Regions from separate parts of the Micromonospora sp. CA-249363 genome, predicted to be linked through region 2. Evidence: riboswitches for the same ligand, from Rfam matches in the RefSeq annotation. Region 2 holds a riboswitch; each other region holds the start of a gene.

What was found. A riboswitch is a leader RNA that binds a small molecule or an ion and turns the genes downstream of it on or off. The one in region 2 is predicted to bind cyclic di-AMP.
Region 1: another riboswitch for cyclic di-AMP. It lies ahead of ACQPZK_RS23870 (coiled-coil domain-containing protein); the one in region 2 lies ahead of ACQPZK_RS02755 (coiled-coil domain-containing protein).
Region 3: another riboswitch for cyclic di-AMP. It lies ahead of ACQPZK_RS10155 (C39 family peptidase); the one in region 2 lies ahead of ACQPZK_RS02755 (coiled-coil domain-containing protein).
Region 4: another riboswitch for cyclic di-AMP. It lies ahead of ACQPZK_RS00415 (NlpC/P60 family protein); the one in region 2 lies ahead of ACQPZK_RS02755 (coiled-coil domain-containing protein).

Annotation. Positions count from the first base shown of each region.
Region 1 covers NZ_CP192020.1:5,379,083-5,382,473, forward strand. The annotation lists gene ACQPZK_RS23860 (HelD family protein) at 1-250, shown strand, start outside; gene ACQPZK_RS23865 (cation diffusion facilitator family transporter) at 358-1,275, shown strand; cyclic di-AMP (ydaO/yuaA leader) riboswitch at 1,388-1,519, shown strand; gene ACQPZK_RS23870 (coiled-coil domain-containing protein) at 1,525-2,592, shown strand; gene ACQPZK_RS23875 (hypothetical protein) at 2,685-3,212, shown strand.
Region 2 covers NZ_CP192020.1:576,442-579,832, reverse strand. The annotation lists gene ACQPZK_RS02760 (YibE/F family protein) at 97-1,455, shown strand; cyclic di-AMP (ydaO/yuaA leader) riboswitch at 1,622-1,752, shown strand; gene ACQPZK_RS02755 (coiled-coil domain-containing protein) at 1,757-2,779, shown strand; gene ACQPZK_RS02750 (carbonic anhydrase) at 2,838-3,391, opposite strand, start outside.
Region 3 covers NZ_CP192020.1:2,203,866-2,207,256, forward strand. The annotation lists gene ACQPZK_RS10150 (hypothetical protein) at 38-805, shown strand; cyclic di-AMP (ydaO/yuaA leader) riboswitch at 1,091-1,231, shown strand; gene ACQPZK_RS10155 (C39 family peptidase) at 1,464-2,312, shown strand; gene ACQPZK_RS10160 (alpha/beta fold hydrolase) at 2,447-3,193, shown strand; gene ACQPZK_RS10165 (CDP-glycerol glycerophosphotransferase family protein) at 3,198-3,391, opposite strand, start outside.
Region 4 covers NZ_CP192020.1:87,634-91,024, reverse strand. The annotation lists gene dcd (dCTP deaminase) at 1-258, shown strand, start outside; gene ACQPZK_RS00415 (NlpC/P60 family protein) at 312-1,352, opposite strand; cyclic di-AMP (ydaO/yuaA leader) riboswitch at 1,365-1,499, opposite strand; gene ACQPZK_RS00410 (N-acetylmuramoyl-L-alanine amidase) at 1,735-3,391, shown strand, end outside.

The sequences.
Region 1 (3,391 bases), 2.2 Mb from region 2:
CGTCGACGGCACGGTCGGGGTGATCACACCGGTCACCCGCCGCGACGAGGTCGCCGGCTGGCTCGACGCGCTCGGCGCGGCGCGCCTGCAGGTGGTGACCAGCCTGGAGGCCAAGGGCATGGAGTACGACGGAGTCGTGCTGGTCGCCCCGAGCGAGATCCGGGCCGATCCGGGTTCCGGCGTCCGCACGCTCTACGTGGCGCTCTCCCGCGCCACTCAGCGGCTCACCACCGTCGACCCGACCGGCTGAACAGCGCGTTGACGCTGCCCGCCGCCAGCCCTCGCTCTACACTTGCACACATAGCGATGTGAGCATACATTTGACCCGGTCCCGTGCGGCGTCGGAGGGTGGGTTTCGTGGGAGCAGGTCATGACCACCACCACGGGTCGGTCGCCAACGCCGCTCACCAGCATCGGGGACGGCTCTGGGCGGCCTTCGGACTGCTCGCGACCCTGATGGTGGTCGAGGCGGTCGCCGCCTTCCACACCGGCTCGCTGGCCCTGCTGTCCGACGCCGGGCACATGTTCACCGACGTGCTCGGCATCGGGATGGCGCTCGCCGCGATCACGGCCACCCGACGCGCCACCGGCGACCCGCAGCGCACCTTCGGGCTCTACCGGCTCGAAGTGCTCGCCGCGCTGGCCAACGCCGTCCTTCTCTCCGGCGTGGCGGTCTACGTGGTGATCGAGGCGATCGGCCGGTTCGGCGACCCGCACGAGGTGCTGACCGGTCCGATGCTCACGGTGGCCGTCCTCGGCCTGCTCGCGAACGTGATCGCGTTCTGGCTGCTGCGCGCTGGCGCCCGGGAGAGCATCAACCTTCAGGGCGCCTACCTGGAGGTGCTGGGCGACCTGCTCGGCTCGCTCGGCGTGATCGGCGCGGCGCTGCTCATCGCGGTCACCGACTGGTGGTGGGCCGACCCACTGGTCGCGGTCGCCATCGGCGTGTTCATCCTGCCGCGCACCTGGCGGCTGGGGCGCGCCGCCGTCCGCATCCTCGTGCAGGCCGCCCCGGAGCATCTCCAGGTCACCGCCGTGCACGACCGACTGGCCGCGGTGCCCGGAGTGGTCGAGGTGCACGACCTGCACGTCTGGACGCTCACCTCGGGCATGGAGGTGGCCTCCGCGCACCTGACCATGGCGCCCGGCGCGGAGGTCGGCGCGGTGCTCACCGCGGCGCGTACCGCCCTGCGGGACGACTTCCGCATCGAGCACGCCACGCTACAGATCGAACCCGGGGCCGCTCCGGGGGTCTGCGGTTCCGTCGAGTGGTGAGCGTCATCCTCCGTCACAACGCACGCACCGTCCGTCACATCGGCTGCACAGACCCCACCAGCACCGGTAGGCTCTGTCCCGGCCACCACCCGGCGGCGCCTCCCGGCGCCGGTGGCGGCCGTCGCCTAATCGCCCGACAGGGCGAACCGGGGAACCATGTTCCTGGGGTGCATCCGCGTCAGCGGTAGGGATCTTCCGTCCCGAACCCGTCAGCTAACCCGGTCGGCGGCTGACGGAAGGACATGCGTAGTGGCACCAGCACGACCACCCGCCGCCCGGCTGGCGGCACTGATCGTCATGATGGTCACCCTCGGCGTCGCGCTTCCGGTCGGCGCCGCCACCGCCGCTCCCCCCGGCGGCCTGCGGGCCGCCGCGGCACCCGACGGCGACGAGGAGGGTGGCACCCCGGCGCTACGGGCCCAGCTCGAGGCCGCGAGCAAGGGCTACCTGGACGCGAAGCGCGCGCTGGACACCTCCGTCCAGCGGCAGCAGCAGCTCGCGGTCAAGCTCAAGACCACCGAGGCCGAGATGACCGTACGCAACGGCAAGGTCGGCGAGATCGCCGGCGTCGCGTACCGCACCGGTCGGCTCAGCACCGTCTCGGCCCTGCTCAACAGCAACACCCCGGAAGGGTTCATGGACCGAGCGGCCGCCCTCGACGTGGTGGCCGCCAACGAGGACCGGGTGCTGCGCGACCTGCACGTCATCCGGGACGAGGCGAACCGCACCCGCGTCGCCCTGGACGGCGAGATCCGCGAGCAGCGCAAGCAGGTCGAGGTGATGGCCAAGCGCAAGGAGCAGGCCGAGCGGGCCCTGACCGTCGCCAACGACAAGGCACGCGCCACCGCCGCCGACACCAGCTCCAACCGTGGCACCTCCACCGCCAACGCCACGCCCGCCCCTCGCAACTCCGACGGCTCCTGGCCGTCCGAGTCGTGCAGCATCAACGACCCCACCCCGGCCAGCGGCTGCATCACCCCCCGCACCCTGCACGCGCTCAACCAGGCCAAGGCCGCCGGCTTCACCCGGTACGTCTCCTGTCACCGCAACGGCGGCTCGGGCGAGCACCCCAAGGGCCGGGCGTGCGACTTCGCCGCGCAGAAGGGTGGCTTCGGCGGGGTCGCCTCCGGGGGCGACAAGACGTACGGCAACAACCTGGCCGCGTACTTCATCCGCAACGCCGACCGGCTCGCGGTGCTCTACGTGATCTGGTTCAAACAGATCTGGCTGCCCAGCAGCGGCTGGAAGTCGTACAGCGGAGGGAACGGCGACCCCTCCAGCGACCACACCAACCACGTGCACCTGTCGGTGTACTGACCCGGCCGACGTCCGGGGTACGTCAGCGGGCGTACCCCGGACGTCGTCGACGGTCGGACGACGACGCCGGGACGGGCCGGGAGCATTCGGGTATGCCGCGAATCGCGCCCACCACCCGCAAGGCCCTGCTCACCCTGCACCTGGTCACGTCCCTCGGTTGGCTCGGGGCCGACCTGGTGCTGCTCACCCTCGGCATCGCGGCACAGCGCGGCGCTGATCCGGCCGTGGTCTACCCGGTCGCCGGGCTCGTCGGCACCGTGCTGTTCGCGCCGCTGAGCGTGCTCGTGTGGCTTGTCGGCGTCGCCAGCGCGCTGCTCACCCCCTGGGGGCTGCTGCGCTATCGGTGGGTGGTGATCAAGCTCGTGATCACGACGGTGATGGTCGGGCTGGTGCTGTTCCTGCTCACCCCGAACCTGCGACACGCCGGCGCGCTGGGCGCCGCGCTACCCGCGCGGGACCGCGCCGACCTGGTGATCGCACCCGCGGTGTCGACCAGCCTCATGATCATCGCGACGGTGCTGTCGACCTACAAGCCCTGGGGACGCCGGTCTCCGCGACCTCTCCGCCAGCGCGACTCTCCGCCTGCGCCTCGGCCTGCGGGTCGTCCGAGCCGCCGGTAGCGGGACAAGGGCCTGGTCGCAGCTGTCCGCCCGCAGCGGAAGGGGTGCGCGGACACCCTTTGCTCTGCTTCCACCGAGGCGACACCGAGGGCGCTCACGTGTTGCCTCGGTGGAAGCAGAGCAAAGGACGAACCGCACGTGCCGGCCACCCGCCCGGCGGCGTCGGCGTCGCGCCGATC
Region 2 (3,391 bases):
GGCGAGCCGACGCGCTCATAACCGCGTTCGTCCGGCGGAGCTGAACCGCACAGCCCGCCGGCACGTACCCCGCACCGGATCGTTGGGAGTCTCGCATTGGGTTCCGACCACAGCCATTCCGCTCGACCCGCACCGCCTCGGGTCCGACGGATCCTCGTCGCGACGGTGGTGCCGCTCTTCGTGGCCACCGTCGTCGCCGCCGTGGTGCTGTGGCCACGGGACGGCGCACCGCAGAGCGGCGGTGGCGCGGACGTGCCCCGCTACCACGGCACGGTGACCCGGGTGGTGACCGAACCGTGCCCGCCCTCGGCAAGCCCGGAGGGCTCGCCGACCAGCGGGCCGTGCGGCACCGTGGACGTACTCCTCGACGACGGGCCGCGCGCCGACCAGCGGGTGAGCACGCCCGTCCCCGCCGGGCCGGGTGCGCCGCGGGTCGAGGTGGGCGACGACGTCGTCCTGGTCGAGCTGGCCGACCCGACCGATCCCGCCACCAGCACCTGGAACATCGCGGAGCACCAACGCGGGACGCCGCTGGTGTGGCTCGTGGTCGTCTTCGCCGCCGCCATCATCGCGTTCGGCCGGTGGCGGGGCCTGGCCGCGCTCGCGGGCCTGGCCGCCAGTTTCGCCATCCTGCTCACCTTCGTGCTACCGGCCATCGGCGCGGGCCGGTCCCCACTGCTGGTGGCGGTGGTCGGCGCGGCCCTGATCATGTTCGTGGTGCTCTACCTGACACACGGAGTTACCGCGCAGACCTCCGTCGCGGTCCTCGGCACCCTGGGCAGCCTGGTGCTCACCGGCGTGCTGGCGACCATCGCCACGGCCACCACCCAGCTCACCGGCTTCGGCAGCGAGGACGCCACCACTCTCTCGATGTTCCAGACCAATGTGGACCTGCGTGGCCTGCTGCTCGCCGGGATCATCATCGGCTCACTCGGGGTACTCGACGACGTGACCGTCACCCAGGCCGCCACCGTCACCGAGCTGGCCAACGCCAATCCCGGGCTGAGTCGACGGCAGCTCTACCGGGCGGCCACCCGGGTCGGCCGGGCGCACATCGCCTCCACGGTCAACACCATCGTGCTGGCGTACGCGGGCGCGTCACTGCCGCTGCTGCTCCTGCTCACCGCCGACTCGCGCCCCATCGGGCAGATCCTGACCAGCGAGTTCCTCGCACAGGAGATCGTCCGCAGCGCGGTCGCCACGCTCGGCCTGATCGCCGCCGTACCCCTGACCACCGGGTTGGCCGCAGTGGTGACCGCGGCGGGATCGACGGCCATGCCCGACGCGGACGCCTCGCCACCGCGCCCCCGCGCGGACCGCACGGAGGCGTTGGCCGCTCTCAGTTCCCCGCCAACGGGTCGGGCCGACGGGCCCGACCCGCAGCGGGACGCACCCCCATCCACCGCCACCACCGGGTGGCCAGAGCCGAACAGGAGCACGGATACGGCATGGTGACACTCCTCAGCGTGACCGGATCGGGCACCCGCCCTGAGAACCGCGTCACTGGTCACTCAACGCCATGGCGAAATGACGCTTTTAGTCGGCATCAGGACGTAGCTCAGGCGGTGGACTCTCGGGTAACCTCGCTGCCGGTCACCGACGAAGGCGCGCAGCGGCGCCTGCGGTGCCACCGCCCAATCGCCAACCGGCGAGCCGGGGACCCAGGTACGTGGGGTGAATCCGCGACAGCGGTAGGGGCCACTTCCGCCCCGAACCCGTCAGCTAACCCGGTCGGCGGTCGACGGAAGGGAAGATTGTGACGGCACCCCTACGCCGCTGGTTGACACCCGTGGTGGCCGTGCTTGCTGCGCTGACCGTGCTCGCCGGGCCCCTCCCGGCCCACGCCGCCCCGACGCCCCCCACACCCTCCGGGCACGAGGAGGACGGCGACGAGCCCAAGCTGCTCACCGACGTCATCGAGCAGACCAACCGGGACTACGTGGCGGCCAAGTCCAAACTGGACAAGTCGAAGAAGCGGCAGCTCGAACTGGCGGTGGAGGTCGACCGGGCCAAGGCGGACCTGGCCGCGCTGGCCCCGCAGGTCGCGCAGATCGCCGCTCAGTCGTACCGGACCGGACGGGTCGGCGCGATAGCGATGCTGCTGGAGAGCGACGCCCCCGACTCGTTCGTCCAGCGGGCCGCGGCGCTCGACGAGATGAACATGGTCAACGAGAAGAAGCTCGCCGAGGTCAACGCGGTGAAGGCCCGCGCCGAGCAGGCGAAGCTGGCGCTCGACGCGGAGGTACGCGAGCAGCAGAAGCAGACCGCGCTGATGGCGAAGGACAAGCGGGACGCGGACAAGGCGCTCGCGCTGGTCGGCGGTAAGGGCTTCACCGGCGGTCTGGTCGACGCCACCTCGCCGGTCGCCCGGATCGGCCCGGGTCGCACCGCCGACGGTGACTGGAAGCCCCAGTCGTGCAGCGAGAAGGACCCGACCACCTCCGGCTGCGTCACGCCGCGCACGCTGCACGCGTACAAGGAGGTCAAGCGGGCCGGGTTCAACCGGTTCGTGGGCTGCCACCGCAACGGTGGACCGTACGAGCACCCGAAGGGCCGCGCCTGTGACTGGTCGTTGCAGAAGAGCGGCTTCAGCCCGTGGCACAACAACGACACCCGGATGTACGGCAACAACGTGGCCGCGTTCCTCATCCGTAACGCCGACCGGCTCGGCATCTACTACGTGATCTGGAACAGGCAGATCTGGTTCCCGGCGACCGGCTGGAAGTCGTACAGCGGGCCGTCGAACCACACCGACCACGTGCACATGTCGCTGCTCTGATCCGACGCCCAGCAGTGCGAGGGCCGTCCCGCCGTCCGGCGGGGCGGCCCTCGGCGGGTCAGACGGCGGCGGTCGCGGCCGGGTCGCCCGAGGGCTCGTCGCCCGTGGCGGCGCCGGCGGGTACGGGGGTCACGGGTCGCACCACCCCGGCGGCGAGCCGGTACGACATGCCCACCACCGCGCACCGCCCCCGCGCCACCTCGTCGGCCAGCACGGGCGACTGCCCGAGCAGCGTCTCGACGGTCTGTGCGATGTGGATGTCGACGATGCCGTCGATGTCGTCCACGCCCTCGGCGGTGGCTCGTCGGAGGCTGGGCAGCACCGCGTCGACCACCGCCGGAAGATGTCCCGGGGGCGCGACGCCGGTGGCGGCCGATTCGCGGGCCGCCTGCACCGCGCCGCAGGAGTCGTGGCCGAGCACCACCACCAGCGGAGTGCCGAGGACGGCCACCGCGTACTCGACGCTGCCCAGCACCTCGGGCCCGATGGTGTGCCCCGCCGTGCGGACGACGAAGAGGTCGCCCAGCCCGCGGTCGAAGATGATCTCGGCGGCCAGGCGGGAGTCGGAGCAGCCGACGATCACTGCGAAGGGGTGCTGCCCGTCCGCCACGG
Region 3 (3,391 bases), 1.6 Mb from region 2:
ATCCAATCGCTTACGTGCTCATGCCGAGGTGCCGATCATGGAAACCGTCGTCTTCTACCAGTTCCTCACCGAGGTACCCCAGGCCGCCGCCATCTGGTCGGCCCTGTTCCTGCTGGCGCTGACGGTCCTCGCCGTCCTGGTGGCCCGCCCGGAGCGAGACGCGCCAGAGGCCGACCACGTGCCGACACCCACCGCCCGTGAGGTGGCCGTCGCCGAGATCGCCGACCTGCGCCGGTACGCCGAGGAGGTGGCCGTGGCCGCCGCCCGGGCGGCGCGGACCGCCCGAAGACTGCGCGCTGACTGGCTGGTCGCTCAGGAAGAGGCGCAGCGGGCCTGGACGGCGTACGACGAGGCGGACATCGCGGCCCGCCGGGTCGCCACCGCCGGGGCGCTGCCGACACCGCGTACCCCGCACACTCCCGCCGAGTACGCGGCCCGGGAGCGCTACCTGCACCGTGCCGCCATGGCGGCGCACTGGCGGGGAGAGTTGACCATGGCTCAGCTCGCCGACGTGTTCGGGCACCGGCGCGGCTGGGACCCCCGCCGGCACCCGGTCGAGCAGGAGACGCTGCTCATCCGGGCGATCCGTGACACGAGGCTGGCCGAGCACCGGACGGCCGTCGAGCGGGAGCGGTCGACCTGGCGGGACGCCGAGATGGCCGCCGAGTCGGCGCGCGCCCTCGCCGAGGAGGCGTACGCGGCGGCGGTCCGGTCGCGGCCGACTCCGGCGCTCGCACGGCGCACGGCGATGCGGCCATCGCCCACGGCCGTCGTGGCACGCTGGCGTCCGGCCCGGGCCGGTTGAGCCCGATCTGTTATGTGAGGCGGGTCACCGGCAGGGGAATTCGGGCGATCGGCATCATCGGCGGCCATTGTGCCCGCGATTGTGGCGGCGTTGTCGACGGCCTGTCCGGTTGTCGCCCACAGGTGCCGCCGGAACCGGTTGTCCCATCGAGTCACGTCATCGTCAAGACGCGCAGAAATTGCTGGGCCGAATGATGTTTACGCAGGTCGGCACGGCTTGGCAGAGGCCATACCGACCAGTACTGTCGTCCCGTCCGGTGCGGTTACCGATCGCAGGAGGCGACGCCGCGCCGACCCGCTCAATCGTGATCAACGAACCGGGGACCCACAGTAAGTCCGGGGTGAATCCGCGAGCCACGGCCCGCGGTAGGGCGATCTTCCCGCCCGAATCCGTCAGCTAACCCGGTAGGCGGTGACGGAAGGAGTTCCATCCTCGTGCAGCACCCCTCGCCCCCCTCTTTGTTCCTCCGCCTCCACGGCGACGCGGTGTCCCCGCTCATCCGCCTCGTGACGGTGAGCTGACCCCCGGGTCACCGCCCCTTCCCGCCCGGCCGCGCCGGGCGCTCCCCTGAGCGGTTCATCATCCGCGGGCCTCCGCCCGTGCGCTGACGCCTGCCCGGATGCCGGTCGAGCCCGGTGTGCCGCTCTCCCTGTGAACCGTGGAGGACCTCGTGAAGCACACCCTGCAGCGCCAGCTCCGTCGCCTCGCGACCGAGCGTCCGTACCAGATCGTCGCCGCCTCCGCCGCGGCCCTCGCGATCGCCACCACCACCGGTGCCCTGGTCGCCGGCGCCGACGACGCCCCCGCCGGCCCGCGCACCCCGACCACGGTCGCCGAGATGCGCAGTGACACCGTCGCCTCCCGTGGCGAGCTGCGGTCCGCGGCCCCGTCGGCGAGCGTCGCACCGAGCACCGCCGCCCCGGCCACCAGCGCCGCGTCCCCCGCCGCGAAGGCCACGAGGAACCCGGACGTCACCCGGAAGCCGACGCCGCCCAAGCCGCCCGCGACGAAGGTGCTCGACTACGACTACGAGGCGCAGAACACCTACTACAACTGCGGCCCGGCGGCCACCCGCAACGCGCTCAGCGCCAGCGGCATCGACCGTACGCAGGAGGAGCTCGGCGCCGAGCTGGGCACCACCGAGATGGGCACCAACTCGGCCGAGGACACCACCCGGGTGCTCAACGCCGAGGTGAAGGGCTCCCCGTACCGCACCCGGATGTTCGCGGGCGCGCCCAGCCCCGCTCAGATGGACCGTCTCCAGTCCGACGTCGTCAAGGCCATTACCGACGGCCGGGGCGTGGTGGCCAACGTCGTCGGCGACGCCACCGACACCGCCGGCGGCTGGCACTCCTACGGCGGTGGGCACTACATCGCCGTCGTCGGCTACAAGGACAACGGCCGTACCGTGCGGATCGCCGACTCGGCGAACCCGGCCGACCCGGCCTACTGGATCACCACGATCGACCTGGCGAACTGGATCGCCACCCGGGGCTACTCCGCCTGACCAAGGCGCGACATCCCACGACGCCGCGGGCGCCGTCTCCCACGAGGGGCCGGCGCCCGCGGCGTCTCCGTGTCGGGGCGCGACGCCGGTGAACGGCTCTCGTACCGGGCCGCGAACCGTGGGAGACTGCGGCCGTGGTGGATGAATCGGGTGGTCAAGCCGGCCGTGAGCCGATCCTGTTGCTGCTGCACGGCATGGGGGCGACGGGTGACGTGTGGCTGCCCTGGGCGCCACTACTGGAGCAACACTGGCCCGGCCGGTGGCTGGCGCCCGATCTCGCCGGTCACGGCTGGTCGGCGCCGCTGTCGTCGTACTCCTTCGAGGGTTTTGCCCAGCGGGTCGCCCAGGGCCTGGCCTCCGACGACCGCATCGTCGTGCTCGGGCACTCGCTCGGTGGCGTGGTCGGCCTGGCGCTGGCGGCCCGCGCCGCCGGCCTGCCGGTGGACGCCGTGGTGGGGTTGGGCATCAAGGCCGTCTGGTCACCGGCCGAGCTGACCCGCGCCGCGGACCTCGCCGCCCGCCCGGTGGGCTGGTTCACCAGCCGCACCGAGGCCGCCCGCCGGTATCTGCGGGTCGCCGGCCTCACCGGTCTGGTCCTCCCGGACCACCCGATGGTCGACGCCGGTCTGCGTCAGGTCGACGGCCGGTGGCGGCTCGCGATGGACGACGCCGCGTTCGGGGTCGGGGCGCCCGACCTGGCCGCGCTGCTCGCGGCGACCGACGTGCCGGTGGTGCTGGCCCGCGGGGAGCACGACCCGATGGTCACGGACGCGCAGCTCAAGGAGTACGGCGTACCGGTCGCCACGCTGCCCGGTCTCGGGCACAACGCGCACCTGGAGGATCCGGCGGCCGTGCTGGCGTTGCTGGACCCGTACCGCTGATCGATCAGGCGGCGGCGGGCGCGGGTAGTTCCCGGGCCGACGTCAGCTCGCGGCGGGCGGCGGTGAGGAACCCCTCGGCGTACGACTCGGCCGGGAAGTCGCCCAGGTACCGGCGGCGGGTGGCCCAGCGCGCGTCGGCCAGCGGATCGGTGTCCAGCAGGGCCGTGAGCACGACGTCCACGTTGGACATGTCACGCC
Region 4 (3,391 bases), 490 kb from region 2:
GGCCTGCTCACCCACTCCACCGCCGGGTTCATCGACCCGGGCTTCTCGGGGCACGTCACGCTGGAGCTGTCCAACGTGGCGAACCTGCCGATCACCCTCTGGCCGGGTATGAAGATCGGTCAGCTCTGCATCTTCCGGCTCTCGTCGCCGGCCGAGCACCCGTACGGCTCGGTGGTCTACGGGTCGCGTTACCAGGGTCAGCGGGGGCCGACGCCGAGTCGCTCCTGGCAGAACTGGCGCGCCTGGCCGACGCGCTAGGGGACGACGAGGGCCCGCCGCGAGCGATCGCGACGGGCCCTGAATGCGTCCGGTCAGCCCGGACGGCCGTAACTGTGGATGGGCCCGTCGTCGACCTTCTTCATCTTGACGGGCACACCGGCCTGGGAGGCGTGCACCACCCAGCCGTTGCCGACGTACATGCCGACGTGGTGGATGTCGGAGTAGTAAAAGACCAGGTCACCCGGGCGCAGGTCGCCCTTGCTGACGTTCCTGGTCACCCGGCTCTGCGCGGCGGCGTTGTGCGGCAGTGACACACCGGCCTTCGCCCAGGCGGCCAGCATCAGCCCGGAGCAGTCGTACGACTCCGGCCCCTCGGCGCCCCACACGTACGGCTTGCCGATCTGGGCACAGGCGAACTTGACCGCGATGCCGGCGCCGCCTCCGGGGTAGCTGGCCGGGCAGGGCGCCGGACGCAGCGGACCGCCGCCGCCGTTGCCGTACACCTTGAGGCGCAGCTTCTGCAGCCGGTCGATCTCCTCGTTGATCTGCTTCTTCTTCGCCGCCAACTGGGCCTCGGTGCGGGTCAGCTGGGCCACCATCTCGTCCAGCGGGGCCTTCTGCCGGGCCAGCTCGTTGCGCAGGTCCGCGACCTGACGGACGTCCTCCTGCTGGTTGTGGGCGAAGCGGTCGAGCATTTCGAGCTGACCGACCATCTCGCTGGGCGACCGGCTGCCGAGCATCGTGTTGACGGTCGACAGGTTCTCACCCATGTACGCGCGGACGGCCAGTGCGCTGACCTTGTCCATCGCGGCGTCGACCTGACGCTCCAGCGGCGCGATGCGGGCGGCGAGCGCGTCGGCCTGCTTGCGCTTGAGGGCCAGGTCGGCGCGGGTGGCGTTGTGCCGCTCGATGATCGGTTCGAGCTTGTTCCAGTCGTCGTCGATCTGGCGTTCGATCTCGGCGACGGACGGGTCGGCGTGGGCCACCGTGGCGCTGCCGGTCAGGACGACGGCGACGCCGACCAGGGCGGCGAGGGCGGTGGTGAAGCGGGACCAGCGTGGACGCGGCACGGTCGAGGTCGGGTCGGCCGGAGCCGACCGTCCGGACGACGGCCGCGGGGCTTGGAGGGCCACCGGGTTCCGTACTCCTTCTTCCTGACCGCCTACCGGGTTAGCTGACGGGTTCGGGCGGGAAGTGGGCGCCCTACCGCAGGGACTGCGGATTCACCCCGGGAACGTGGGTCCCCGGCTCGCTCGCGAGCGACTCGGCGGTGTCGGTCCGTTACCGCCCGGGGTGGGCAGACCTGCTACCGGGCCGACGAATGACCAGAGTAGAGACGGCCGTTACCGATCCGCAACCCGTGCGGCCGTGACACTCCGTACCGATTGGGGCGGGCCATCGAGCGGATGTGAAGGATTCTTTCCGCACGTTTCGAAACATGGAAAGGTATTGACGCAAGCCGCCAGGCAGCGCGAAGGTGACCGCACCGATACCCGTTCACATGTAGGGGGTTCGATGAAACGTCCGATCCTGCTCGCCATCGCGCTCGTCACCGCCGTGGCGGCCGTACCGTTGCCCTCCGGCCCGGCCTCCGCGGCCCCCGCCGCCGACCGCCAGCAGCAGTACGCCGCCGCGGCCACCGAGTACGGCGTGCCGGTCGACGTACTGCTCGGCGTCTCCTACCTGGAGTCGCGCTGGGACAGCAACGCCGGCACGCCGAGCACCAGCGGTGGCTACGGCCCGATGCACCTGACCGATGCCCGCCACGTGACCGCCCTACCCGGGCGCGGCCACCACGACTCCCCGGGAGAGGACCCGCGCGGCGACGGTTCCCGTCGTGCTCTGACACCCGCGCCCGCCAGCGAGAACGCGCCACCCACCGCCGCGCTGCAGACCGTGGACGCCGCCGCCGCGCTGACCGGCGCCACCGTCGAGGCGCTGCGCACCGACCCGACGACGAACCTCCGGGGCGGCGCCGCGCTGCTGGCCGCGTACCAACGGGAGATCGGCGCCCCGGTCGGAGTCGGCACCGACCCGGCCACCTGGTACGGCGCGGTGGCCCGCTATGCCGGCGCGGACAGCGCCGATGCCGCGGCGGCCTTCGCCGACGAGGTCTTCACCACGATCGGCGCCGGCGAGACGCGGGTGACCGACGACGGCCAGCGGGTCACGCTCCCGGCCCGAGCGGTACGACCCGAGCGGTCCTGGCTCGACCGGCTGGGACTGCGGCGACTCGCCCGCCCGGACGGGTTGGAGTGCCCCCGCACCGTGTCCTGTGAGTGGATCCCCGCCCCCTACGCGGCGTTCGGCGACGGCGACTACGGCAACCACGACCTGTCCGACCGGCCCGCGCGGCAGAAGATCGAGTACATCGTCATCCACGACACCGAGGCGAGTTGGGCGACCACCCTGCAACTCGTCCGAGACCCGACCTACGTGAGCTGGCACTACTCGCTGCGCTCGGTGGACGGCCACATCGCCCAGCACGTCCGCACCAAGGACGTCGCCTGGCACGCCGGCAACTGGTACGTCAACGCCAAGGCGATCGGGCTCGAACACGAGGGCTTCGCCGCGCAGGGCACCTGGTACACGGAGGCGATGTATCGGACCTCGGCGAAGCTTGTCCGGCATCTCGCCCTGCGCCTGGGCATCCCGCTGGACCGCCAGCACATCATCGGCCACGACAACGTGCCCGGCACCACCGCATCGACGGTCCGCGGGATGCACTGGGACCCGGGGCCGTACTGGGACTGGACGCACTACTTCGACCTGCTGCACGCCCCACGGCTGGACACCGGCACCCCGGCCACCGGGCTGGTCCGGATCGACCCCGACTACGCGACCAACCAGCCGGCGTTCACCGGATGCGTCACCCCGGGGACGCCGTGCGCGCCACGCGGCTCCTCGTCGGTGGTGCTACGCAGCGCGCCGTCGGCGGACGCGCCGCTGGTCAACGACATCGCGCTACGCCCCGACGGCACGCCGAACACGATGGACGTGTCGGACCACGGCGCCCGCGCGTCCGCCGGCCAGACGTACGCGCTGGCCGGCCGGGAGGGCGACTGGACGGCCATCTGGTACCTCGGGCAGCGGGCGTGGTTCCACAACCCGGCGTCCGCGCCGACGGCCACCTGGACCGTCGGGATGGTGGTCACCCCGAAGCCCGGCCGGG